Regions from separate parts of the Phenylobacterium sp. GW823-FHT02A09 genome, predicted to be linked through region 1. Evidence: riboswitches for the same ligand, from Rfam matches in the RefSeq annotation. Region 1 holds a riboswitch; the other holds the start of a gene.
The links. A riboswitch is a leader RNA that binds a small molecule or an ion and turns the genes downstream of it on or off. The one in region 1 is predicted to bind cobalamin.

Region 1 (11,213 bases):
GTGGCGACGAACAGCACCCCCACCTCGCGCGGCGGCGGTGTTCCCTCCGGCGGCTTGTCGCCCGAGACCGCGTTCCAGCCGTAGAGCCGCAGCGAGATGTGGAAGTCGCCGGCCGCCGGGCCGATGGTCTTATGGACCCGCTGATTGAGCGCGGCCAGCAGCCGGTCGTGGAAGGCGTCGAGATTGGCCAGCACGTCGGGGTCCTGGATGCCGATCAGCATCACCGTCTGGAAGCGGCTGGCCGCCGCGCCTTCCAGCTTCATCGTGTAGGGGCGTGGTTCCCAGACCGATCCGGTCACCTTCACCGCCCGCTCCGACAGCTGGGTGTAGACTGCCTGGCTCACGTCGAGCACGCCGCCCGGCTCGGTCAGCCGGAACGGATCGCTGTTCTCGTAGAGCATGTGCGCCGAGACGCTCTCCGGATCGCACCAGTTGTCGGCCGCCAGCGGCTCGACCTCGAAGCCGTCGGGACCGATGCCGATCAGCACCCCGGCGCCGCCGTTGCGCACCGCCGTGCACTGGGCCCCGCACTCGGCGATCTTGGCCGCATGCCAGGCCGGTCCGGCCGGCGCGCCGTGCAGCAGCGCGAAACAGGCCAGCACCGCGGTGTCGGTGGTCCGCCCGCCCAGCACGATGTCGGCTCCGGCCTGCAGTGCGGCCATGTACGGTTCGGGACCCATGGCCGCGACGATGTGCTCGCAGACGTCGATGTCGGCGTCGTCCAGCGGCCCCAGCGGCGCCAGTGGCGTGATCCTGCCGGCCGCGTTGCGCACCTTCAGGTCGGCCTTGTCCTGTTCGGAATAGAGCAGGGCGATCTTCGGGCGGATGCCCAGTTCGCCGGCGACCTCGACGACGATCTCGGCGGTCCAGTCGAGGTTGCGGTCGCCGCCGGCCTGGCCGCAGGTGCCGATGATCAGCGGGATCTTCGCCTCGGCCCCGGCCTTCATCAGGATGCTCAGGTCGCGCTTCACCGAGCCGCGGTTGTTCTTCGAAATCCCGAGCGCCAGATAGGCTGCGCCGCTGTCGGTCGAGCCGGCGTCGGTGGCGATCGCTCGCGCCCCCTGGGCGATGCCGTAGGCGACTTCCTTCTCGCTGGCGCCGGCGCCGAGCGAGCCCGTCGGCACCAGAATCCTGATCGGTCCGTCCATCGCGCTCCACCCTGGCCTGCGCCCTTGGCGGGCGTTTCGGCAAGCCTATGGGGGTGAATTCAAACGGTCAATATTTTGGATGCAAAATGCATCAACCCTTGAGGACCAGCGGCAATCCGGCGCTGACCAGCACGGCGCGGTCGGCGGCGGCGGCCATCGCCTGGTTCATCCAGCCGGCCTCGTCGCGGAACTGGCGGGCCAGGGCGTTGTCGGGCACGATCCCCTGGCCGACCTCGTTGGAGACGACGTAGAGCGTCGCCGCACTGGCCTTTAGCGCCGCGGCCAACTCGGCGACCTTCTGCGCCAGGTCGGCGTCGGCCAGCAGGTGGTTGGTCAGCCACAGCGTCAGGCAGTCGACCACCGCCACGTCGCCGGCGCCTAGCGCCGCGACGGCCTCGGCCAGCGCCAGCGGCGCCTCGACCGTGACCCAGCCCGCACCGCGTTCGGCCTGATGGCGGGCGATCCGCTGCGCCATCTCGGCGTCGTGGGCCTGGGCCGTCGCGATCATCACCCGGCGATTTCCGGCGTGGTTCCAAGCCTCTCGCAGCGCATAGCTGGTCTTGCCGGATCGCGCGCCGCCGAGGACGAAGGTCAGGCTCATTGGGTTGACGCTCCGCATGGCAAAGCCTAGGCAGGCCCCGCGACAGGTTCCCCGAGAGGGGATTAATAGGGAACTCAGGTGTGAAACCTGGGCTGCCCCCGCAACTGTAAGCGGCGAGCCCGCGCGTCATATGCCACTGGACGGATGTCTGGGAAGGCGGCGCGCAACGGCTGTGACCCGTGAGCCAGGAGACCTGCCTGACGCGGTCGTCCTTCGTACGCTCGGTGGGAGCGCGCGAACGGGGAGCCTTCCCGAGAGACGACGTCCGTCGACCTGCGCTCGTGCGCGGGTCATGTCGTCATGCGTCAGGGGGGATAACCCGATGAAGACCGTTCTACTCGCCACCACCGCCGCGCTTTGCGGCCTCAGCACCGCTGCGCTTGCCCAGACCGCCGCGCCGGTCGCCATCGCCAGCGTCGGCGAACTGGTGGTCACCGCTAACCGCAACCCGCAGGCCGCCGACCGCGTCGGCCAGGCCGTCAGCGTCCTCGACTACGACGCGATCAAGGCCGCCCAGACGGTCGACGTCTCGACCCTGCTGTCGTCGACGCCGGGCGTCTCGTTCTCCCGCAACGGCGGCGTCGGCGGCTCGACCTCGGTGCGCATCCGCGGCGCCGAGGCCGACCAGACCGTCGTCATCATCGACGGCGTGAAGCTGAACGATCCTTCGACCACGGGCGGCGGATACAACTTCTCCAACCTGCTGGCCGGCGACATCGGCCGCATCGAGGTGCTGCGCGGCGCCCAGTCGACCCTGTGGGGCAGCCAGGCCATCGGCGGCGTCGTCAACATTATCACCCGCGAGGCGTCCGAGCCGTTCGAGGCCGATGCGGCCGTCGAGGGCGGCTCGATGGGCACGACCTATTTCCGCGCCGGCGTCGGCGGCAAGACCGAGCGCCTGGCCTGGCGCCTGGCCGCCGGCCGCTACGACACCGACGGCGTCTCGTCCTACCGCCTGGGCAAGGAAAAGGACGGCTACGAGAACACCGGCGTCAGCGGCCGCGCGCTGTTCACCGCGACCGAGAACCTCTCCTTCGACCTGCGCGGCGTCTACTCCAAGGGCCGCAACGATTTCGACGGCTTCCCGCCGCCCACCTTCAGCTTCGGCGACACCCGCGAGTACGGCGAGACCGAGGAGTTCGTGGGTTACGGCGCGGTGAACTTCAACCTGTTCGACGGCGCCCTGACCAACCGCGTCGCCTACGCCTACACCCGCACCGACCGCCAGAACACCAATCCGGACCAGGCGGTGACCACCACCACCTTCGACGCCCGCGGCGAGAACAAGCGCTGGGAGTATCAGGGGGTCTGGACGATCAACGAGGCCTGGACCGCGACCTTCGGCGGCGAGACCGAGGACTCCTCGATGCGCACGGCGTCGCCGAGCGCCTTCGTCCCCAACCCGCCGGTGACCCGCGCCAAGGCCGGCATCGACGGGATCTACGCCCAGGTCCAGGGCGAGGTGCTGACCGGCCTGACCCTGACTGCCGGCCTGCGCCGCGACAGCCACGACACCTTCGGCGACGCGACCCTCGGCCAGCTCGCCGCCGCCTGGTCGCTGAACGACGGGAACACCGTGCTGCGCGCCAGCTTCGGCCAGGGCTTCAAGGCCCCGACCCTCTACCAGCTCTATTCGGAGTACGGGAACCTGGCCCTGGAAGCCGAAGAGGCCGACGGCTGGGACGCCGGGATCGAGCAGCGCTTCGCCGACCGCTTCCTGGTCCGCGCGACCTATTTCAACCGCGAGACCGACAACCAGATCGACTACTTCTCCTGCACCGCCACGAGCACCGATCCGATGTGCGTGGTGAACGGCGTGCGTCGCTTCGGCTATTACGCCAACACCGCCCAGACCAAGGCGCACGGGGTCGAGCTGGAAGGCAGCGCCGATCTCGGCCCGCTCGAACTCGGCGCCAACTACACCTGGACCGACACCGAAAACGACTCGCCCGGCAACGTGAACCGCGGCAAGCACCTGGCCCGCCGTCCCGAGCATCAGGCCAACATCCAGGCGACCTACACCTGGGAGAACCAGGCCAGCCTCGGCGGTTCGATCCGCTATGTCGGCAAGAGCTACGACAACGCCGCCAACAGCTACACCCTGCAGGCCTACACCCTGCTGGACCTGCGCGCGTCGTATCCGGTCAATGAGACCTTCGAGCTCTATGGCCGCGTCGAGAACGCCTTCGACGACGACTATGAGACCACCCGCAACTACGGCTCGCCGGGCCGTGGCGTGTACGCCGGTGTCCGCGCCCGCTTCTGATCCAGGCGCGGGGGTCTTCCTCCGTCACGGCGGCCGGCTGGCCGCGGCGCAGGCGGCGTTTCCGGACGCGCCGGCGCCGTGGCTCGACCTGTCCACCGGCATCAACCCGCGGGCCTATCCGGCCCCGCGGGCGACGCCGGCGGCCTTGCGCCGGCTGCCCGATCCCGAGGAGGTGAGGGCGCTGGAGGCTGCGGCTGCGCGCGCCTTCGGGGTCGAGCCCGATCGGGTGGTCGCCACGCCGGGGACCGAGGCGGCGCTGCGGGCCCTGCCGAGGATTCTCGGCGCGCGCTCGGCCGCCATCGTCTCGCCGACCTATGGCGGTCACGCCGAGGCCTGGCGGCTGGCCGGTGCGAAGGTGCAAGCCGTCGCCGCGGGCCAGGTCGCCGCCAGCGCCGCCGAGGCGGTGGTGCTGGTCAACCCGAACAATCCGGACGGGGCGACGGCCGCGATCCCGGATCTCGCCGGGCGCTGGCTGATCGTCGACGAGGCCTTCGTCGAGACCGCGCCGGAGCTCAGCGTCGCGGCCACGGCTGGACCCCGCACGCTCGTCCTGCGCTCGTTCGGAAAGTTCTACGGCCTGCCGGGCGTGCGGCTCGGCTTCGTGATCGCCGAGCCGGGCCTGGCCGCCCGCATCGGGGCGCAGTTCGGCGACTGGCCGCTCGGCGCCGAAGCGATCGCCGCGGGCCTGGCCGCCTATGCCGACGATGCGTGGCGCGAGCGCACGCGCCTGCGTCTGGTGCGCGAGGCTGAGCGGCTCGATGGTCTGCTGACGGTCAACGGCTTCGACGTGGTGGGCGGGACCTCCCTGTTCCGGCTGGCCGCCGCCCCCGACGCCGGCCGCCGCTTCGAGCATCTCGCCCGCTGCGGGGTGCTTACGCGGCCCTTTCCCGATCAGCCGACCTGGCTCAGGTTCGGCCTGCCCAAACCCAAGGACTGGCCGCGTCTCAAGGCGGCCCTGGAGAGCTCCCGATGAGCGACGACGAAGACCGCAAGAACGCCGAGCACAAGGCCGCCATGCAGGCGCTGAAGGCCGAGCGCGACGCCATGATGGCCGAGAAGACAGACGCGCCCGGCCTGCTGCTGGTCCACACCGGCGACGGCAAGGGCAAGTCCACCGCCGCCTTCGGCATGGTCGCCCGCGCCCTCGGCTGGAACCAGAAGATCGGCATCGTCCAGTACATCAAGGGCAAGTGGATCACCGGCGAGCGCCAGTTCTACAAGCGCTTCCCCGAGAGCGTCCGCTACGAGATCATGGGCCAGGGCTTCACCTGGGACACCCAGGACCGGGCGCGCGACATCGAGGCCGCGGAGGCCGCCTGGGCGACCTCGCTGGAGATGCTGCACGATCCCGAGCTCGACCTCGTCATCCTCGACGAACTCAACATCGCCCTGCGCTACGATTATCTCGACATCGCCAAGGTGGTCGCCGACCTGCAGGCCCGCCCGCGCGACAAGCACGTCGTCGTCACCGGCCGCAACGCCAAGCCTGAACTGCTCGAGATCGCCGACCTCGTCACCGAGATGACCCTGGTCAAGCATCCGTTCGAGCAGGGCATCAAGGCCCAGCGGGGCATCGACTTTTGAGCTGGATGCTCACCCGGCGGTCGGCGCTCGCCGCGGGCGCCGCGGTGGGCCTTGGCGGCGCTGCGCCCATGCGCGCGCCGCAGCGCGTGGTCTCGCTCAACCCCTGCCTGGACGTGATCCTGGTCCATGTCGCGGACCGCGCCCAGATCGCCGCCATCAGCCACTATTCGCACGACCCGAGCTCCTCCAGCATCGGACCGTCAGGGGCCAGCTACCCCTTCACCTACGAGAGCGCCGAGGAGGTGCTGTCCCTGCGGCCGGACCTGGTTCTGACCGGCCGCCACTCCTCGCCGGCGACCCGCGCGGCGCTGAAGCGCCTGGGCATCCCGGCCGAACTGTTCGCCGTGCCCAACACCGTCGAGGAAAGCCTGGAGCAGGTCAGGCAGGTGGCCCGCGCAGTGCATCGCCCCGAACGCGGCGAGGCGGTGATCGCCAAGGTCCGCGCCGCGCTGGCCGCCGCCGCGCCGCGGCCAGGAACGCCGCGGCTGTCGGCAGTCACTTACCAGGCCGGCGGCTTCGCCACCGCGCCGGGAACGATGATGGACGAGATGATGCGCCGCTGCGGCCTCGACAACGCCGCCGCCCGCTACGGGCTCAAGCGCACCGGCAACATCCCGCTCGAGCTGCTGGTCGCCGATCCGCCCGACGTGCTGCTGGCCGGCGAGGCCGAGCCCGGCGCGCCGACCTGGGCCGACCGCGTCCTCACCCATCCGGCGCTGTCGCGCGTCGCGACCCGCATGCACCGCGCCACCTTCCCCCAGCAGCTGACCTTCTGCGGCGGCCCGGTCCTGATCGAGACCGCCCGCATGCTGGCCAAGGCCCGCGAAGCCGCCCTCGCCAAGCGGAGCCGCGCATGACGCTTTCCTCCACCTTTGGGGGAGGTGGCTCCCCATCTTCCTTCTCCCCTCGCGGGAGAAGGTGGCCCCGCGCAGCGGGGTCGGATGAGGGGGCTTGGCTTCCTCGTCGCTCCGTCGTCGCAAGGCTGCATACCCCTCATCCGTCAGGCTTCGCCTGCCACCTTCTCCCGCAAGGGAAGAAGGGCGAACGAGCACAGGCATGAGCAAGAGATCCACGACCCTCCTCGTCCTCGGCGTGCTGCTGGTGCTGCTGTCGATGGTCAGCATGGCCGCCGGCCGCGTCTGGGTGCCGTTGTCCGATTGGCTGAACCCCGGCGATCCGCGCTGGTCGATCATCTTCGAGCTGCGGCTGCCGCGGACCATCCTGGCCATCGCCGTCGGCGCCGCGCTCGGCATGGCCGGCGCCGCCATGCAGGGCTACACCCGCAACCCGCTGGCCGACCCCGGCGCGCTCGGCGTCTCTTCGATGGGCGCGCTCGGCGCGGTGCTGACGCTCTATCTCGGCGCCGGCGCGGCCGAGCCATGGGTGATCACCTCGTTCGCGATGCTGGGCGCCCTGATCGCCGTGTTCCTGCTGCTGGCCCTATCGGGGCGCGCCTCCAGCATCGTCACCTTCGTGCTGGCCGGCGTGATCCTGCAGACCATGGCCGGGGCCGGCGTCGCCCTGGCGCTGAGCCTGGCGCCCAATCCCTGGGCCGTGAACGAGATCGTCAACTGGCTGATGGGCTCGCTGGCCGACCGCAGCCTGACCGAGGTGCAGACCGCCCTGCCGCTGATCGCGGTGGGCTGCGGCCTGCTGCTGATGACCGGCCGCAGCCTCGACGCCCTGACCCTCGGCGAGACCGGCGCGCGCTCGCTGGGCGTCAACATGGCCACGGTCCGCTGGATGCTGGCGCTCGGCGTGGCGCTCACCGCCGGGGCCAGCGTTGCCGTCACCGGCGTCATCGGCTTCGTCGGCCTGATCGTGCCGCACCTGCTGCGGCCGCTGGTCGGCGCCCAGCCGGGCGGCCTGCTCGGCCCCAGCGCCCTGGGCGGCGCGGTGCTGGTGCTCGCCGCCGACATCGCCGTGCGTCTGACCCCGGCCGCCGGGGAAGTGAAACTCGGCGTCGCCATGGCGGTGCTCGGCGGACCGTTCTTCTTCGCCCTGCTGCTGTCCCTGCGCCGGAGGATCGCATGAGCCGTCTGCAAGCCCAGGACGTCCAGGTCCGCCTCGGCGGCAAGGCCGTGGTCGACGGCGTGACCGCCGCATTCGAGGCCGGCACGGTGACCGCCATTCTCGGTCCAAACGGCGCTGGCAAGTCGACCTTTCTCGCCTGTCTCGCCGGTCTGCGACGCCCGCAGTTCGGTCACGTCGACCTTGGCCGCGACGACGTCCTGACCATGGCGCCCCGCGTCCGCGCCCGCCGCATCGGCGTTCTGCCGCAGACCCAGGAGGTCGCCTGGGCGGTCGAGGCCCGTATCCTCGTCGGGCTCGGTCGCACGCCGTTCATCGGCTCCAGCGGCCTGTCCATCGAGGACGCCGCCGCCATCGACCGGGCGATGGCCGCGGCCGGCGTGGTCGAGCTGGCCGACCGCGACGTCACCACCCTGTCGGGCGGCGAGCGGGGCCGCGTGCTGATCGCCCGCGCCCTGGCCGGCGAGCCCGAATGGCTGCTGGCCGACGAGCCGCTGACCGGTCTCGATCCCGGCCACCAACTCGACGCCGGCGAGCTGTTTCGCAGCTTGGCGCACGAGCAGGGCAAGGGCGTCATCGTCACCCTGCACGACCTGTCGCTGGCCGCGCGCATCGCCGACCGCGTCATCGTCATGGCGGCCGGCAAGGTGCTGGCCGACGGCCCGCCTGCCCAGGCGCTGTCGCCCGACGTCATGGCCCGCGCCTACGGCGTGCGCGCCCGTGTGGTCCAGGGCGAGGGCGGGCCGCTGATCGAGATCGTCGGGCGTGGCGGCTGATCCCTGGATCGTCCTCGCCGCCGCGGCGGTCGAGGGCGCTTTCGGCTATCCGCGCCGCCTGCCGCACCCGGTGGTCTGGATCGGCGCGGCGCTGGGTAGGCTTGAAACGGCGTTCAACCAAGGCGGCGACCTGCGCCGCCGCGCCGCCGGCATCCTGACCCTGCTGCTGGTCGCTGGAGGCGCGGCCGCCGCCGGTTTCTTGCTCGACAGGTTCCTGCACGGCTGGGCGCTGATCCTGACGATAGCCGCCGCCTCCACGGGCCTGGCCGCCCGCAGCCTCTACGATCATGTGGCGGCGGTGAGCCGGGCGCTGGACCCCGGCGCCAACCTGCCGGCCGCCCGCTCCGCGGTGGCGATGATCGTCGGCCGCGACACCGAGACGCTGGACGAGGCGGGCGTCGCCGCCGCGGCCCTGGAAAGCCTGGCCGAAAGCTTCAACGACGGCGTCGTCGCGCCGCTGTTCTGGTTCCTGGTCGGCGGCGTGGCCGGCCTCTTCGTCTATAAGGCCGTCAACACCGCCGACAGCATGATCGGCCACCGCGAGGAGCCTTATCGCTGTTTCGGCTGGGCCGCGGCGCGCACCGACGACCTGATGAACCTGATCCCGGCCCGGATCGCCGGGGCTCTGATCGCCCTGGTCGCCGGCCGCGGCTGGCGGGTCATGCTGCGCGACGCTCGCAAGCACGCCTCGCCCAACTCCGGCTGGCCCGAGGCGGCGATGGCCGGCGCGCTCGGCGTGCGGCTCGGCGGCCCGGCCAGCTACGACGGCGTCGCCCATGAGCGCCCGTGCTTCGGCGACGGGCCGCGCCCGTCGCCGCTGGACCTGAGACGGGGGCTTGGGCTCTATCTGCGCGCCTGTGCGGTTCTCGCCGCCGCGCTCGCTCTCGGAGGACTGCTGTGGCCGCGTTGATGATCCAGGGATGCGGCTCGGACGTCGGCAAGTCGGTGCTGGTCGCCGGGCTCTGCCGGGTGTTCGCCAACCAGGGCCTGCGGGTGCGTCCCTTCAAGCCGCAAAACATGTCGAACAACGCCGCGGTCACCATCGACGGCGGCGAGATCGGCCGCGCCCAGGCCCTGCAAGCCATCGCCTGCCGCACCCCCGCCACCGTCGATATGAACCCCGTCCTGCTCAAGCCCCAGTCCGACGTCGGCGCCCAACTGGTGGTGCGCGGCCAGATGGCGGGGACCTGGCAGGCGCGCGGCTACCAGGAGCGCAAGGCCGCGCTGCTGGGCGTGGTGATGGAGAGCTTTCGCAAGCTGCAGGGCGAGAGCGACCTGCTCGTCGTCGAGGGCGCCGGCAGCCCGGCCGAGACCAACCTGCGGGTCGGCGACATCGCCAATATGGGCTTCGCGCGCGCCGCCCAGGTGCCGGTGGTGCTGGTCGGCGACATCGACCGCGGCCACGTCATCGCCGCCCTGGTCGGCGCCCACACGGTGCTGGAGCCGGCCGACCGCGAGATGATCGCCGGCTTCCTGATCAACAAGTTCCGCGGCGATCCCAGCCTGTTCGACGCCGGCCGCGCCGAGATCGCCCGCCGCACCGGCTGGGCCGATCTCGGCATGGCGCCCTGGCTCGCCGCCGCGCGCCGGCTGCCGGCCGAGGACGCGGTGGTGCTCGACCGCGCCGGCGGCCGCCAGGGGCGCAAGGTCCGCATCGTCGCGCCGATGTTCTCGCGCATCGCCAATTTCGACGACTTCGACCCGCTGCGGGCCGAGCCCGACGTCGACTTCGGCTTCGTGCCGCCGGGCTCGCCGCTGCCGGGCGACGCCGACCTGGTGATTCTGCCGGGGACCAAGGCGACCATCGCCGATCTGGCCTTCCTGCGCGCCCAGGGCTGGGACATCGACCTGGCCGCCCACGTCCGCCGCGGCGGGCGGGTGCTGGGGATCTGCGGCGGCTTCCAGATGCTGGGACGCGGCGTCTCCGACCCCGACGGCGTCGAGGGACCGCCCGGCGCGGCCCCTGGTCTCGGTCTGCTGGACGTCGAGACCGTGCTGACAGGCGACAAGGTGCTGCGCCCCACGACCGGCCGGCTGGCCTCGGGCGCGCCGTTCGCGGGCTACGAAATCCATGTCGGCCGAACCACGGGGCCGGCGCTCCAGCGGCCGTTGCTGATCCGCGAGGACGGAGCAGGCGAGGGCGCGGTCTCGGCCGACGGCCGCATCGCCGGCGCCTACGTCCACGGCCTGTTCGACCGCGCCGAGGCCCGCGCCGCGCTGCTGGCGGAATTGGGCGCCGCGTCCGACGGCCTCGACCAGGCCGCGCGGGTCGATGCGGCCCTGGACGAGATCGCCGCCGTGCTGCAGTCGTCGTTCGACATCCCCCGCCTGGCCGCCATCGCCGGCCTGGAGCTTCGCGCATGACCCCGATCGCCGCCCTCGACCGCAGCCAGGAGGCCGCCTATCGCGCGCTGATCGACGGCAAGGCCAAGCCGCCGGGCGCCTTGGGCAAGGTCGAGGATCTCGCCGTCCGTCTGGCGCTGATCGCCGGCCGGCCCGATCCGCGGTTCGACAAGGCGCTGCTGCTGGTGTTCGCCGGCGATCACGGTCTCAACGAGTCCGGCGTCTCGGCCTATCCGTCGGCGGTGACCACGGCGATGGTCGCCACCCTGCTGGCCGGCAAGGCCAGCGCCAACGCCTTCGCCGGCGCGATCGGGGCCCAGGTGATGGTCGTCGACGCCGGCGTCGACGCCGAGCTGGCGCCGCATCCGGCCCTGATCGACGCCAAGGTGCGCCGCGGCACGCGCAACGCCCAGCACGGCCCGGCCCTGACCCCCGCCGAGGTCGAGAGCGCCTTGGCCCGCGGC
Region 2 (11,213 bases), on a different contig from region 1:
CCCCCCCTCCTCCCCCCCCCCCCCCAGGGCTATGATCAGCTGGCCCGCGCGGCTCTCGCCGCCTCGACCATGTTGACCAGAGCGGCGCGGGTCTCGGGCCACTTGCGCGTCTTCAGTCCGCAGTCCGGATTGACCCACAGTTGGCCGGACGACAGCCGCGCGCGGGCGGCGGTCAGCAGGTCGCCCATCTCGGCCACGGCCGGCACGCGCGGGGAGTGGATGTCGTAGACACCCGGACCGATCTCGGCCGGATAGGCGTAGCCGGCGAAGGCGTCGAGCAGCTCCATCTGCGAACGCGCGGTCTCGATCGAGATGACGTCCGCGTCCATCGCCCCGATGGCGGCGATGATGTCGTTGAACTCCGAGTAGCACATGTGGGTGTGGATCTGAGTGTGGTCGGCGACGCCGCCGGCGGTCAGCCGGAAGCACTCGACCGCCCAGGCGAGGTAGCCGTCCCAGTCGGCGCGGCGCAGCGGCAGACCCTCGCGCAGGGCGGCCTCGTCGATCTGGATGATCTTGGCCCCGGCTGCTTCCAGGTCCAGCACCTCGTCGCGGATCGCCAGCGCGATCTGGCGGCAGGCCAGTTCACGCGGGACGTCGTTGCGGACGAACGACCAGTTGAGGATCGTCACCGGCCCGGTCAGCATCCCTTTCATCGGCCGCTGGGTCAGGCCCTGGGCGTAGCGCCACCACTCGACCGTCATCGGTGCGGGGCGCGAGACGTCGCCGAACAGGATCGGCGGGCGCACGCAGCGCGATCCGTAGGACTGCACCCAGCCATGCTTGGTGAAGGCGAAGCCGCTCAGCTGCTCGCCGAAATACTGGACCATGTCGTTGCGCTCGAACTCGCCGTGGACCAGCACGTCCAGCCCGATCTCTTCCTGCCAGCGGACGGTGCGGGCGGTCTCCTGGCGCAGGAAGTCGGCGTAGTCGGCGTCGCTGAGGTCGCCCTTGCCGTGGGCGGAGCGGGCCTTGCGGACCTCGTCGGTCTGCGGAAACGAGCCGATGGTGGTGGTCGGAAAAGCCGGCAGGTCGAGCCGCGGGATCTGCAGCGCCTGGCGGCGGCTGAAGCCCGAGGCCCGCTGGGCCATGGCGGGCGTGGCGGAAGCCAGCCGCTCGGCGACCGCCGCATCGTGGATCTTCGGGGAGACGGCCCGCGCGTTCGCCGCCGCGGTCGAGGCGGTCAGCGCCTCGGCGACGACGCCGCGTCCCTTGTTCAGGGCCTGGGCGAGGACCACGAGTTCCTCGATCTTCTGGACGGCGAAGGCCAGCCAGGACCGCACGTCCTCATCGAGCGACTTCTCCTGCGCGAGGTCGATCGGCGTGTGCAGCAGCGAGCAGGACGGCGCCAGCACCACCTCCCGATCCGTGGCCAGCAGCGGCTCCAGCCGCTCCAGCAGCCGTTCGAGATCGGCGCGCCAGACGTTGCGCCCGTCGATGACGCCCAGCGACAGCGCCATCGCGGCGGGCGCGTTGGCCAGGACCCGGTCGAACTGCTCAGGCGCGCGCACCAGGTCGACGTGCAGGCCTGCGACGGGCAGGGCGAGCGCGGTCTCCAGGTTGTCGTCGAGGCCGCCGAAGTAGGTGGTCAGCATCAGCTTCACCCCCGGCGCCGTGCGCGCCAGCAGGCGATAGGCGCGGTGCAGGGCCTTGCGGTCGGCGTCGGTGAGGTCGGTGACCAGGCACGGTTCGTCGATCTGCACCCACCAGGCGCCAGCCTGCTCCAGCCGGTTCAGCACCGTCGCATAGACCGGCAGCAGGTCTTCCAGCAGCTCCAGCGGGTCGAAGCCCTCGACCTTGCTCTTGGCCAGCTTCAGGAAGGTGACGGGACCCAGCAGCACCGGCCGGGTGACGATCCCCTGCGCCTTGGCCTCGACGAACTCGTCGAGCGCCTTGGTGGAGGCGAGCTTGAAGATCTGCCCCGGTGCGACCTCCGGCGTCAGGTAGTGGTAGTTGGTGTCGAACCACTTGGTCATCTCGGCGGCCGGCACATCGACTGCGTGGCGATGGCCGTGCCCGCAGTCGGCGGCTTCCGCCTCGCCCTGGGCGCCCCGCGCCATGGCGAAGTAGGTGTCCATCTCCACCGATCCGCCGTCCCAGCCGTAGACTGCGGGGATCGCGCCGACCATGGCGCTGGTGTCGAGCACGTGGTCATAGAGCGAGAAGTCGTTGCTGGGGACATGATCGACGCCGAGCTGCGCCTGGCGCCTCCAGGTCTTGGCGCGCAGGTCGGCGGCCAGCGCCTGCAGTTCGGCCCGGTCGGACTTACCCGACCAATAGCGTTCGAGGGCGGTCTTCAGCTCGCGGCGGGGACCGATACGGGGAAATCCAAGGGTGGCGACGGTGACGGACATAGCCTCTGCCATTCTGTTGTGGCGAGGCATGGCTCGGTCGCGAGCGCGCACGCGCCGGCGAGGGTGCGTCGACGCGACAGGCTTGCGGCCTGACCGGACACCCCGCCGGAGGACGTTATCTGTCGAGGCAGGTCTCCTGGCTCACGGGTCGACGCTTCGGTCCGGCCTTCCCGGCGCAGAATGACGCCAGTGACACGCAGATGGACCTCGGCTCGCCGCTCACAGTTGCGGGGGCAGCCCCGGCATGGACGCCGCGCAAGCGCGTCATCGTCACCGGATTCCCTCTTAGCTCTTGGGACGCGAGCGCCCCAGAGAACCACGACGATGGCATACAGCGCCTCGCGGCGGCCGAGGTCAAGATCTATATAAAGATATCTTTATATCATTATATGGGCGACTTCACCGCTTGCGCACCAGCGAGTGTTGCGACAACATTTGCAATTGCAGGGCGTGGGAAAATCGCGTTGCGAGGCGCGGCGGGGGCGGGCCTGGCTGGAGAACGGCTGTGCTCAATTCTGTACTGTCTGTTTTGCCGGGGCTGTTGGCGGCCGCGGCCCTGGTGCTTGTTCCTGCAGCGGCCAACGCCTGCACGCGGGTGGTCTACATTGGCGCGAACAACGACGTGATCACCGCCCGGTCGATGGACTGGAAGGTCGACGTCCAGACCAACCTCTACGCTTTCCCGCGCGGCATGAGCCATGACGGCCAAGCGGGACCCAACTCGATCAAGTGGACCTCGAAGTACGGCAGCGTCGTGGCCACCGGCTATGACGTCTCGACGACCGACGGGATGAACGAGGCAGGCCTGTCGGTGAACCTGCTCTGGCTGGTGGAGTCGGAGTACCCGGCCTTTGGGAGGGGCTCGAAGCCCGGCCTGACCATCGCGGCCTGGGGCCAGTACGTGCTCGACAACTTCGCCACCGTCGCCGAGGCGGTCGCGGCGCTGGAGAAAGAGCCGTTCACCATCGTCACCGACAAGGTCCCGGGTGAGGACCGGATGACGACCCTGCACCTGTCGATGTCGGACGCCAGCGGCGACAGCGCCATCATCGAGTACATCGGCGGCAAGCAGGTCATCCACCACGATCGCAAGTACCAGGTGATGACCAACTCCCCGACCTTCGACCAGCAACTCGCGCTCAACACGTACTGGCAACAGATCGGCGGCACGGTGATGCTGCCGGGCACCAACCGCGCCTCGGACCGCTTCGCCCGCGCCTCGTTCTACGTGAACGCCATTCCCAAGAGCGAAGACCCGGTGGAAGCGGTGGCCAGCATGTTCAGCGTCATCCGCAACGCCTCGGTGCCCTATGGCATCACCACGCCGGACCAGCCAAACATCTCCTCGACCCGTTGGCGGACGGTCGCCGACCACAAGCGCAAGCTCTACTTCTTCGAGTCCGCCCTGACGCCGAACACCTTCTGGGTCGACCTGACCAAACTCGATTTCTCGCCGCAGACCGGCAAGGTGAAGCGCCTGGATCTCGGCAAGGACCAGCGCAACGTCTATGCGGGCGAGGTCTCGGGCCAGTTCAAGGACGCGCCGCCGTTCAAGTTCCTGGGGCTGCAGTAGGCCCTAGAAGTCCAGGCTCAGGCCGACCACCGGACCCTGCTGGGTGACGTCCCAGCGGAAGGTCTGGCCGGTGAAGTCGCCGGTCGAATAGGACTGGTAGAGCACCCGGTAGCCGGCCCGCAGCATGGCGGGCCGGCTGAGCAGGCGGGTGCGGTAGCCGACATAGACCTGGGCGTTGGCGCTGCGCTTGTTGTCGATGTCGAAGCCGCCGACATCGGCCTGGCCCGACAGGTTCCAGCGGTCGGTGAGGTCGAGGCTGGAGCGGACGCCGACGAACGGCTCGGTCCAGTCGGCCTTCTTCGAGGTCGAGAGGCCCAACACCTCGACATCGGCCTTCAGCTTGGTCCAGCGGATCCCGACCATGGGCTCGACGACGAACCTGCGCGGTTCGCCGGTCACCTTGTCGCCGCCCTGCGGGGAATCGTAGATCCGGTAGAACACGCCGCCCATGGCGCCGGCCTTGACGATTCCAAGGCCCAATTCCTGGGACAGCAGTTGCTCGTCCTGGCTGGTCTTCACGTACTGGCCGTCGAGATAGAGACCCCAGCGCCCGCGGCGCACCTCCACCTCGCCGAGCGCGGCGAAATCCAGATGGTCGAACACTTCGGAGAAGGGGACGTCGACATGGGTCCGCAGGCCGGCGAGCGTCGCGTTGCCGTCGAGCGACCCGGCCCAGACGTAGGGACTGACCGTGACGCTCCACTCGTCCTCGGCCCGGGCGGAAGACGCCGCGGTCAAGGCAAGCAAGGAAAGGGCGCCCGCGCCCACGGCCGTCAATCGGCGCATCATCGTAGCTGTCCCGCCCTCCGCCCCGACGAATGGGGCGCCAACGACGAACGTTCTGGCTACGCTTGTCGTTCCCGGCGCTACACCTTCTGGTCGAAGCGCCAGGGGGCTCCGGCGACTGCTGTGGCGCGGCGCGCGACCCGGGTCGTGGGATCGGATCCGCGCGGATCGACCACGGAGATGAACTCCGCCTCGACGCTCTCGCGCGTCAGGCGCAGGGCGATGAAGCCGATCGCCCGGTGGTCGCACCAGGCGATGTCACGGTTGTTCGCCGCCAGCCGCTCGCCCAGCGGCGCGTCGTTCATGGCCAGCACCGCGCCGAGCGATGGACCGGTGATCGTCGTCGCGGCGACCTCCAGCGCGACCTGACCGTGGGCGTCGTGCAGTTCGTTGGCGAAGGCCATATGGCTGTCGCCCGATAGCACGACCGTCTTCGCTCCGGCGCGGCGAAGGATGTCGTAGACCCGCTGGCGCTCGGCCGCGTAGCCGCTCCAGGCGTCGAGGTTGAGCAGCGGGATCTGCAGCCGGGTCATCTCGAAGAAGCCCTTCAGCTGACCGTTAGCCGGCGCGAAGTCCGACATGTCCGGATAGTCGTAATCGCCCATGATCGTCGCGCTGCCCAGCAGCACCCACGGGCGTCCCGCCGCGACCGAACCTTCGACCTCCTGCGTCAGCCAGTCCAGTTGCTGGGCGCCCAGCATCGTGCGCTCCGGCGCGGCGATCTTGCGGCGGAAGCCTTCGATATCGGGAGCCTTCGACCCGTCCGGTCCGGTGGTGAAGTCGAGATCGCGCTGGACGTTCACCTGTTGCCCGCGGGCCTTCAGCCGCGTCTCCGGGACGATCAGGGTGGCCAGGTCGCCGAACGCCGACGCCCGCTGGACGCCGTAAGGATCGGCCGGGTCCGGATCGCGGATCGGCATCCATTCATAGTAGGCCCGCACGGCCGCGCTCTTGCGAATCTCCCAGTCGCCCTGGCGTTCGGCTGCGTGCCCCTGGGCCCCGCCGGTCCAGTCGTCGTTGGCGATCTCGTGGTCGTCCCAGGTGCAGATCCACGGGGCGCGGGCGTGGGCGGCCTGCAGGTCGGCGTCGGTCCGCGCCTGGGCGAAGCGGCGGCGATAGTCACTGAGCGTCAGGGTGTCGTGCGGCGGGTCGGCCGGGCGCAGCGTCGCCATGCCCGGATAGTTCGAGGCCCCGTATTCGTAGATGTAGTCGCCGACGAACAGCACCGCGTCCAACTGCGGCCGCTCGCTGATGGCCCGATACCCATGGAAGCGGCCCATCGTGTACATGGCGCAGCAGGCGACCACGAGGTTCAGCTCGTCGAGCCGGCCGCTCGCCAGCGTCCGGGTTCGCCCGATCGGCGAGGCCGCGCCCGCGGCTTCGAACTGGTACCAGTAGTCGGCTCCGGGCTTCAGGCCGGCCGGCTCGACCTTGACCGTGAAGTCGCGCTCGGCCGTGGCCGTGAACTCGCCCTGGGCGACGACCTCGCGCATCTGCGGATCGCGGGCCAGTCGCCAGCGGCCGGTCGCTTCGCCGACGCCGGTCAGCCGCGTCCACAGCAGCACGCTCGTGGCGCCGGGCTCGCCGCTGGCGACGCCGTGCTGGAAGGGGGAGGACGCGGCCCGCGCCGGCCCGGCGCCGGCTGCGCTCAGCGCCAGTCCGGTTCCGATCAGGGTTCGACGGTCGAGGGCCATGCGTGCTCTCCGAATGCAAAGATGCCCGCCGGGCGCGTCCTGCCCGGCGGGCCAGTGCTGGGGCCCGAGTGGGGCGCGGGCCCCGGGGGGATCAGTAGCGCCAGCTCATCCGCACGCCGTAGGTGCGTGGCGGATGCGGGCTGGCGGTGGCCGCCGAAATGAAGGCGTTGCGGGTCTCTTCGAAGTAGCTGTCGAGGGCGTTGTTCACCCACAGCCCGACCGAGTAGTTGCCGTCGATCGGCCGCGCGGTCAGGTTGGCGTTGACCAGCCAGTAGTCGCCGATCACCGAGTTCGACGTCGTGCTGAACAGCGAGCTTCGGTAGTTGTAGTTGGTCTCGGCCTCGAACTGCCAGGGACCCACGTCCATCACGTAGCTGATCGCGCCCTTGTAGTCGGCCCGCGGGAAGGGCAGGCGCTCGCCCGAGCGGTCGCTGTAGACGATGGTGTTGTACTGGCCGGTGACCGGGTCGCGCGCGGCTTCGGTGGCCGCCGAGTTCACGAAGTAGAACTCGTCGTACTCGCCGTACTTGTAGCCCAGCGACTGGTTGATGGTCAGGCGCTCGGTCGGCCGCCAGGTCAGCTCCAGCTCGCCGCCCCAGATGTGCGACTTCGGGATGTTGATCATCCGCCCGACCCGGCCGGTCTGGGTGTAGAGGATGCCCTGCAGCTGCTGGTCGCGGTAGTCGTAGTAGAAGGCCGACAGGTTCACCCGCAGCTTGCGGTCGAAGAACTCCGACTTCACGCCCGCCTCATAGGCGTAGAGCGTCTCGGGCGTGAACGGCTCGAGCTGCTGGGGCAGGCCGCTGTTGTAGGTTGTGAAGCCACCCGATTTCACGCCGCGCGCGGCGCTGGCGAACAGCAGGATGTCGTCGCTGGCCTTGTATTCCAGGCCGACCTTGCCGGACCACTCGCCCATCGATTGCTCGGCATTGGTCGAGGCCAGGCGGCTGGGGACCGGGGCCAGGACCTGGGTCAGGAAGTCCTTCAGCTCGCGGGTCTCGTCCTCGTAGCGCAGGCCCGCCGACACCGTCAGCCGCTCGGTCAGGTCATAGTCGACGTTGCCGAACACGCCGGTGGTCTGGACGTCCTGCTTGTAGCTGGTGCTCATCCAGTTGCGCAGGGTCGAGGCTTCCGAGAAGTCCGAGTAGAAGCCGCCGTCCACCGTCTCGGTGGAGTGGTAGAGGCCGGCCAGCCAGCGGAAGCGGCCCTCGGCCGGCGAGACCAGGCGCACTTCCTGCGACAGGGTCTCGATGTCGTTGAAGAAGAAGGTGCCGGCCTCGTTCGAGGCGGTGGCGTCCCAGTCGTTGAACTCGCGCCGCTCCAGCGTCTCGTAGGCGGCCACGGCGGTCAGGGCGGCCCAGCCGAAGTCATGGCGCAGACGGACGTTGGCGCCCCAGCCCTCGTTGTCGCGGAACGGCTTGGCGTTGGGCGACACGCCGATCAGGTTGGCGAAGTAGGGGCTGATGCCCCAACCGGTGATCCGGCGCTCGGTGTCGATCGGATAGAGCCGGCCGATCGGCGCGTAGTTGTGCGACTGGAATGGGCGGGTGACCAGGCGCAGGCCCAGGCCGTCCGACTGGTCGCGGTTGTAGCGCAGGGAGCCGTCGATCTGGGTGGCGTCGGTCGGCTGCCAGTCCAGGCGCAGGCGCACCGCCCAGCGGTCCTTGTCCCCCAGCTCCTCCAGCGTGTCGCGGTGGTATTGCCAGGCGCCGCCCTGGTCGATGGTCGCGGCCAGGCGCGCCGACAGGGTGTCGGTCAGCGGGCCGGAGACGAAGCCGTCGGCGTGGACGGCGTTGTAGCGGCCGTAGGAGGCGTTGATCCCAGCGTCGAATTGCTTGGTCGGGGCGTTGGTGATCACGCTGACCGCGCCGCCGGTGGTGTTGCGGCCATAGAGGATGCCCTGCGGTCCGCGCAGCACCTCGATGCGGGCGACATCGAACAGCGCGCCCTGGGTCATCGACCCGTAGGGATAGGCGACCTCGTCGATGTAGACCCCGACGGTCGAGGTGTTGTTGGCCGCGTAATCGGTCATGCCGACGCCGCGGATCCGGAACTGCGGCTGGCCGCCGCCGAGCTGGCTGGTGACCTCGAGGTTCGGCACGCTGTTTTCGAGGTCGTTGACGGTCTCGATGTTGCGGCGTTCCAGCTCGTCGCCGCTGAGCACGGTGAGCGCAGTGGCCACCTTCTGCTCGGATTCCGCCCGCCGCCGGGCGGTGACGATCAGCTCGTCGACCTGGGCCGCGTCATCGGCCACGGCCGGCATGGCGGCCGCGCTGGCGCCGGTCAGCAGAACAGCGGCGATCGCCGCTTTGGACTTGATTTTCATGGATATCCCCGCCCCGAACTGGGTCACGCGAAAAAGCAGTCGTTCGATGCGGCGTGGCTATAGATGCGGCCTGTAATGCTTTGATGACGCGCAGCGTTATGCGAACAAGAAAAACGATTGTTCGGCTGCTTATGCGCGGGGCGCGATGGCCAGCGCCGCGGCCTGCAGCTGCGCGCGGGGGGCTTCGCTCGCGGGCGGTTCGATGGCGTTCAGCAGCGCCCGGCCCTTGATCCAGATGGCGAAATGCGCGGCGCTCATTCGCGTCAACGCGAACTGCGGCGGCCAGATCGCCTCGCGACGGGCGAAAGTCCCGCCGCCTTCCGGCCCGCGCAGCAGCGCCGCCAGGTCCTGGAACGCCGGATCACGCCGGGCCAGCAGGCAGATCTGGGCGATCAGCCGGGCGTACTTCACATAGAACCCGGCGGCGGCGGGCGCATCGGGCGGGGCGAGCTTTAAGGTCGCCGCCATGAGCTCCGACCACGCCGCGAGATCCGCCGGTCGGCTGCGGTCGAGCGGTCGGCGCCAGTCGAGATAGGCCGGGATCTCGCGGAACACGCTGTGCCAGATGGCCTGGGCCAGGAACGTCCGCATGTCGCCGAAGTGGTAGAGAACGGTCGAGGTCGACGCCTTGGCGAGTTGGGTGACCGAGCGGTTGGTCACTGCGCCGACGCCGCCCTCCATGATCAGGTCGGCGGCGATGTCGAGCAGCCGCAGCTTCATCGATCCGGCTTCCAGACCCGGAGGTACCGGCGGCGTCAGACCGGCCTCGATCCAGTCGAGCACCGGCGTCGGCGGCGACGGCGCATCCAGCGCCCGCGCCATCAGTCCGTCCAGCGCCTCGCCCAGCAGCAGGCCGTAATCGGCCCGCCCGACCAGCGCGCTGGCGTAGAGCCCCTCCATTGCGAGGTAGGGCGCCAGCACCGGGGCCAGCCGTGCGAACGCCGGCGCGCGCTCCAGAAAGTCCGTCCAGGCCCGCTCGTGCAACTGCGCCCAGGCCCGCAACTGCGGGCCGGCGGCCGCGGCGGCCTCGCGGTCGGTCAGGAATTCCTCCCACACCCGCACGAAACGCGCCTCGGGCGCGGCGCGGCGCAGGATGTAGCCCATCGCCAGGACGCGCAGGGTCGAGCGCTCGAGCGGCGCGCCCTGAGTTTCCGCCACGAAACGCGCATGGAACTCGACGTCGGCCTGCAGTCCGGCCTCGGCGACCGCGGCCAGCAGGCCGGCTTTGGTCTGGAACAAATTGACGATGACCGTCGTGCTCTTGCCGATGGCCTGGGCGAGGTCGCGGATCGACAGCGCCGCCAATCCCTGCTCGGCGATGATCCCCATGGCCGCGGCGATGGCCTGGCCGCGCAGCGCGTCCCGTCCGTCGCCGCCCTCGGGCCGAATGTCCGCCGCGTCCGCCATCGGGCTCCTTGATGGCCTGCCCAGGGCGCGCCGTCGAGAGGCGACGAAACGCGCCGTTCGGCGTTGTCGTCAGGGCGCGGCCAGCGCCGGCCGCCCTTCGAGGAGACGCCCCATGAAGATCGTCACCAGTCTCAGCTTCCAAGGCCAATGCCGGGCCGCCTTCGACTTCTACGCCAAGGTCCTGGGCGGCAAGGTCACCGCGGCCTTTCCCTATGGCGAGGGGCCGCCCGACATGCCGGTCGATCCCAAGTACAAGGACTGGCTCATGCACTGCTGGCTGGAGGCCGGCGATCAGGCGCTGATGGGCGCGGACATGGCCCCCGAGTTCGCGCCGAACATCGACAAGCCCAAGAACGGCTTCGACGTCACCTTCCACAGCGAGGACGCGGCCGAGGCGCGCCGGGTGTTCGACGCTCTGTCGGTCGGCGGCAAGGTGACCATGCCGTTCGCCGAGACCTTCTGGTCGCCGGGCTACGGGGCTCTGACCGACCAGTTCGGCATTCCGTGGATGGTCAATGCGATCCCCGGCCCGGACTGGAAGCCGGCCGCCGGCGCCTGAGCTAGGCCTCGCCCAGCAGGTGCAGCGCCACTTCCCGGCGGTGCGGGCGGCGGCGGTGCTCGAACAGATAGACGCCCTGCCAGGTCCCCAGCGCCGGCGCCCCGCCGATGACGGGGATGGAGAGCTGCACCCCGGTCAGGACCGCGCGGATATGGGCCGGCATGTCGTCGGGCCCTTCATCGTCGTGCGCATAGCGGCCGGGCGCCTCGGGGGCGATCGCCTCGAAGTAGGCTTCCAGATCGCTGCGCACCTCGCGGGCGGCGTTCTCCTGGATCAGCAGCGAGGCCGAGGTGTGCCGGCAGAAGACTGTCAGCAGCCCGGTCGACACGCGCTGCTGCTCGGTCCAGCGCCGGATTTCGGCGCTGATCTCGTGCAGACCGCGGCCGCGGGTCTGGATGCTGAGAATGTCGACTGCCTGAAGCATGACCCCAGCCTAGCTGGCGCCCGCCGAGGCTGCGAGGCCTCCTTGACCACGCGGCGCGAACAGGCGACGGGAGAGCGATGCGCCGCATCA

Region 2: another riboswitch for cobalamin. It lies ahead of metE (5-methyltetrahydropteroyltriglutamate--homocysteine S-methyltransferase); the one in region 1 lies ahead of AC1Q87_RS13635 (TonB-dependent receptor plug domain-containing protein).

What each region holds. Positions count from the first base shown of each region.
Region 1 is NZ_JBXAJZ010000003.1:198,117-209,329, forward strand. Features, by position in the region: gene AC1Q87_RS13625 (acyclic terpene utilization AtuA family protein) at 1-1,148, opposite strand, end outside; gene cobU (bifunctional adenosylcobinamide kinase/adenosylcobinamide-phosphate guanylyltransferase) at 1,240-1,749, opposite strand; cobalamin riboswitch at 1,777-1,964, shown strand; gene AC1Q87_RS13635 (TonB-dependent receptor plug domain-containing protein) at 2,072-4,015, shown strand; gene cobD (threonine-phosphate decarboxylase CobD) at 3,996-4,988, shown strand; gene cobO (cob(I)yrinic acid a,c-diamide adenosyltransferase) at 4,985-5,599, shown strand; gene AC1Q87_RS13650 (ABC transporter substrate-binding protein) at 5,605-6,456, shown strand; gene AC1Q87_RS13655 (FecCD family ABC transporter permease) at 6,656-7,633, shown strand; gene AC1Q87_RS13660 (ABC transporter ATP-binding protein) at 7,630-8,406, shown strand; gene cbiB (adenosylcobinamide-phosphate synthase CbiB) at 8,396-9,316, shown strand; gene AC1Q87_RS13670 (cobyric acid synthase) at 9,304-10,770, shown strand; gene cobT (nicotinate-nucleotide--dimethylbenzimidazole phosphoribosyltransferase) at 10,767-11,213, shown strand, end outside.
Region 2 is NZ_JBXAJZ010000008.1:14,275-25,487, reverse strand. Features, by position in the region: gene metE (5-methyltetrahydropteroyltriglutamate--homocysteine S-methyltransferase) at 36-2,354, opposite strand; cobalamin riboswitch at 2,464-2,690, opposite strand; gene AC1Q87_RS22200 (linear amide C-N hydrolase) at 2,860-3,927, shown strand; gene AC1Q87_RS22195 (hypothetical protein) at 3,931-4,674, opposite strand; gene AC1Q87_RS22190 (alkaline phosphatase D family protein) at 4,794-6,407, opposite strand; gene AC1Q87_RS22185 (TonB-dependent receptor) at 6,499-8,733, opposite strand; gene AC1Q87_RS22180 (TetR family transcriptional regulator) at 8,863-10,140, opposite strand; gene AC1Q87_RS22175 (VOC family protein) at 10,253-10,699, shown strand; gene AC1Q87_RS22170 (secondary thiamine-phosphate synthase enzyme YjbQ) at 10,701-11,123, opposite strand; gene AC1Q87_RS22165 (TVP38/TMEM64 family protein) at 11,201-11,213, shown strand, end outside.